2 regions of the Mycobacterium sp. 1245499.0 genome follow, and region 1 is predicted to be linked to the other one. Evidence: predicted binding sites of a transcription regulator. Region 1 holds the regulator's gene; the other holds the start of a gene.
What was found. The regulator LexA, encoded in region 1, represses DNA repair genes until DNA is damaged. The targets are predictions, from matches to a motif close to CGAACANNTGTTCG.
Positions count from the first base shown of each region.

Region 2: a site for LexA is predicted at 1,283-1,296, ahead of A5646_RS08250 (HNH endonuclease signature motif containing protein). Genes of this name have one in related genera too.

Region 1 covers NZ_LZMG01000241.1:11,659-13,854, forward strand. Annotated here, with positions in the region: gene A5646_RS13680 (LGFP repeat-containing protein) at 1-616, shown strand, start outside; gene lexA (transcriptional repressor LexA) at 628-1,326, opposite strand; gene A5646_RS13690 (LysM peptidoglycan-binding domain-containing protein) at 1,620-2,114, shown strand.
Region 2 covers NZ_LZMG01000156.1:47,215-49,410, forward strand. Annotated here, with positions in the region: gene A5646_RS08250 (HNH endonuclease signature motif containing protein) at 1-1,085, opposite strand, end outside; gene A5646_RS08260 (YbhB/YbcL family Raf kinase inhibitor-like protein) at 1,462-1,992, opposite strand; gene A5646_RS08265 (M20/M25/M40 family metallo-hydrolase) at 2,027-2,196, opposite strand, start outside.

The DNA of each region.
Region 1 (2,196 bases):
GCTGTCAGAGGCCGACTATCCCGCGGCCGAGTCCGACTACACCGACTACACCGACGAAGTCCCCGAGCTCGCCGAGCCCGAGACCGCGGACGACGCGGCCTACGTCGACGCCGAGGACCCCGACGCCGACTATGCGCGCCAGGCCTACCCGGACGACGAGTATCCCGACGTCGTCGTTCCCCGCACCCCACCGGACACCGACGCCGTGACCGGCGCCCTGGAGACCGCCGAGCCCGAGGACGACTACCTCGACGTCGCCACGCCCGAGCCCGACGTCGAGTCGGGGGCCGCCAGCGCCACGGGAGCCGACGCGGCGGACGCCGTGGGCGCCGGTGCGGTCGCCGCGGGGACGCCGGCGCGTAGCGGTCGGCACGCCGCCGCCGACGACGCCGAGGACGGCTCGGAAAACGGTCTGGCGGGCCCGGACGGCCGGCCGACGATCCATCTGCCGCTCGACGACCCGTACCAGGCGCCCGACGGATACCCGATCAAGGCCAGTGCGCGTTACGGGCTGTACTACACGCCGGGCAGCGACCTGTATCAGGACACGCTCGCCGAAATCTGGTTGTCGAGCGAGGAAGTCGCGCTGGCCAACGGCTTCACCCGGGCCGACTGACTCCTCGCGCGTCAGACCTTGCGGATGACCGTGACGACCTTGCCGAGCACGCTCGCGTCGTTGCCGGGGATGGGGTCGAACGCCGGGTTGTGCGGCATCAGCCAGACCTGACCGCCAGCGCGTTTGAACGTCTTGACGGTTGCTTCGCCATCGAGCATCGCCGCGACGATGTCGCCGTTGTCGGCGACGTTCTGCTGACGCACCACCACCCAGTCGCCGTCACAGATCGCGGCGTCGACCATCGAATCGCCGACCACCTTGAGCAGGAAAAGCGTTCCCTCGCCGACCAATTCGCGCGGCAGGGGAAAGACGTCCTCGACGGCCTCCTCGGCCAGGATCGGTCCGCCCGCCGCGATACGCCCGAGCACCGGGACGAACGTGGGTTCGGGCAGGGCATCCGAGCCGGCCACCTCGGTGGCGGGCGCCGCCACCTCGTCGTCGGCCCCGCGGACATCGACCGCTCGCGGACGATTGGGATCGCGCCGCAAGTATCCCTTGCGCTCCAGGGTGCGCAGCTGGTGTGCCACCGATGAGGTCGACGTCAGGCCGACGGCGTCGCCGATCTCGCGGATGCTCGGCGGGTAGCCGCGGCTGGTGACCGACGCGCGGATGACATTCAGAATGGTGCGCTGCCGCTCGGTCAGCGAAGGATCCACGGAGTGCAACCGGCCTTCGGGGCCGGGCGGAGAAATGTCGTTGCTGTCGCCCATGGCACTGAATGTAGCCGCCCGACGAACAAGAATCAAACATGTGTTCGAGTGGCGTGTCGCCCCGGATGGAACGCCGGCGGAGAAGGCCCAAAGTCGGGTGAATCACAAATGTGTAACTCTTCGGGATATCGGGTATCTGGGCCTCGTGACAGTGGTAGAGGCCGACGAACTTGTCGGTGGTGTGATCTAGCGTTTGCTCGTGCGACACGCTTCGCTCAAATGTTCGGGTTTCGAACACACAAGCGATTAGTGTCGAACACACGAGCGAGAGCTAGTTGACCGGAGGAACGAAGATGACAGTCATCCACACGCCTGCGCCGCGTATCAGCAGTCTTCGGCGCCCGATCAACGGACCCGTCCAAGGCGTTCGGTACGGACGTGACGGACTGGCCCGGTCTCGCAGGCCCGCGCCGGCCCGCCCGGCGGGTGCGGCGACGCGCTACTACGGCACCGGGGTGGCGATGTCGGTCGCTCCGCACCGCAGGCGGGCCACCACCTGGGCGTCGACGATCGGGCTGGCAGTGGCCGCCGGAGCGATCACGCTGTGGCTGGGTCTCGTCGCGAACGTCGGGCAGGTGCTCAATGGCGACTCCGCCAACTCCGCGGCCCACGTTCCCGACCGGCTCGCGGTCGTCCGCGTCGACGCGGGGGAGTCGCTGCAGGACTTCGCGCACCGGGTCGCGCCCGACGCGCCGACCACCCAGGTCGCCGACCGTATCCGCGAACTCAACGACCTGCACTCGCCCAACCTGATGGCCGGCCAGACCCTGATCGCTCCGGTCGGCTGACAACCGTTGTGCGAAAACGGCTTCGTAGCCGTGCAGATCGGCGCGCGGGTACGCTCGAAGTCCTGCGGTTGTTTGTCGGCAC
Region 2 (2,196 bases), on a different contig from region 1:
CGATCCTTGGCGTACAGCACGATTCGCTGGCCGGGTGATGCCAGTCGCTTGGTGTGATACAGCGCCCGCGCCTTGCCCTTGTCGAAGATCGCCAGGTAATGGTGGGCGTGGCGGGCCAGGCGGATCACATCCGACATCGGCAGCAGGGTGCCGCCGCCCGTCAAGCCCGTTCCGGCGGCGGCTTCGAGTTCCCTGAGCGTGGTGGTCACGACGATGCTGGCCGGTAATCCGTTGTGCTGACCCAACTCTCCGCTGGCCAGCGCAGCTCGCAACGCCGCGTTGAGCCCGTCGTGATTGCGCTGACCGGGGGTGCGGGGGTCATGCCGCACCGCCTCTTCTGGCGGGGCGCCGTCCACTATCGGCGTGTCGTCGTCGGGATTGCACATGCCCGGCGCGGCCAGCTTGGCCAGCACCGCCTCCCAGCTGGCTCTGGCTTCCGGCGTCAGCCATCCACTCAGGCGCGACATGCCGTCGGGTTGCTGATTGCCGAGTACGAGCCCGCGCATTCGTGCTCGATCCTCGTCGGTGTAGTTGCCGTCGGGATTGAGGCAGTCCATCAGGCGGCGGGCGAGCTTGGCGAGCTGATCGGGCCGGAATTCGCGCGCCTGGGCTGCCAGCTGCCGCTCGGCGTGCTCACGCGTTTCGATGTCGACGGACTCGGCCAGCTGGTGGAAAAGCCGACGGATCACCGCCACGTGGTCTTGCCCGATCGCCCCGTCGCGCTGCGCCGCCGCAGTGGCCGGCAACAACGGAGCCAACGGCTCACCCGTCAGCGCCCGGCGCGGGCCCAGATCGGCGGCCTCAGCGATCCGGTGGCCGGCCTCGGCGCGGGTGATGTGCAGCCGATCGGCCAACACCCAGGACAGCTTGCCGCCAAACTCCGTTGAATCCCCTTGCTCACCAAGCTGATTGATGAGCTGATGACTTGGCGTTCGAAGCTTGCGTGTTACGCGTTCGAGTGTCTCCAAGATTCCGAGGCGTTCCGGGTTGGTCAAAGCCTCGTAGGAATGCTCCTGAAAGCGAGCGGCCGCAGCGCACAATGCCTCAACGTCGTCCTGAAGCTGCTCGCGGTTGGTCAAAGTCATGGGCGCGTCCCACCCAGCCGTGCGAAGGGGCTTCGCAGCTCATATATGAGGGCATCCAGCCGGCCGATAAAACACGCGTATCTCTCCAGCACGTCAACCAGCTCGGCAGGCGTCAGAGCCTCCCAGGAAAGCGCCTGGAAGCGCGAGACGGCCGCGCTCAACGCGTCAACGTCGGCCTGAATCTTTTCCCATGCACTCGAACACATGTTCGAATGCTACGACAGCCCACCGACAAAACGCGCCGCCGAGAAACCACCGGGACGATGTGGCGAACGTGATTTGAGATGCCGGGCGGCCGGAGCGTGCCTCGCGCCGGAGCCCTACCAGCGCCGGGAACCTTCCCGCGCGGAACGCCGTTGGCCGTTAAGGCCCGCCCCTACTTCTGTTCGTAGGTTGCGTGGATGACCGCTCGCGCGATGGCGTGCTGGAACAGATTGAACCCGAGGAAGGCTGGGCTGGCGTCCTCGGGCAGATCCAGCTTCTCGGTGTCCACGGCGTGCACGGCGATGTAGTACCGGTGCGGGCCATGGCCCGCCGGCGGCGCGGCCCCGATGTAGCGGCGCTGCCCGGCGTCGTTCACCAGCGTCAGCGCATCGCCGGGCAGGTTGCTGCCGTCGCCGGCGCCCGCGGGCAGCTCGGTGACGTCGGCCGGCAGGTTGGCCACCGCCCAGTGCCAGAACCCGGAGGCCGTCGGGGCGTCGGGGTCGTAGACCGTGACAGCGAAGCTGCGGGTCTCGTCCGGGAAGCCCGACCAGCTCAGCTGGGGGCTGACGTCTTCGCCGCCCGCGCCCATGATTCCGCTGACTTGCGGCTTGGCCAGCGGTTGGCCGTCGGTGACCGACTGGGAGGTCAGCCTGAAGGTCGGCAGCTTGGGCAACGATGCGTACGGGTCAGGAGCAGTGCTCATGGCGGTCCTCTCGTGTGATCGGCTTGCGTCTGATCTAGCAGTGGGTCAGGAAGTGGGCCAGCACGTCGGTGCCGAACCGCAGCGCATCGATGGGTACCCGCTCATCCACGCCGTGGAACAACGCCGTGAAATCCAAGTCCGGCGGCAACCGCAGCGGGCTGAAGCCGAAACAACGAATACCCAAGCGCGCAAACGACTTTGCAT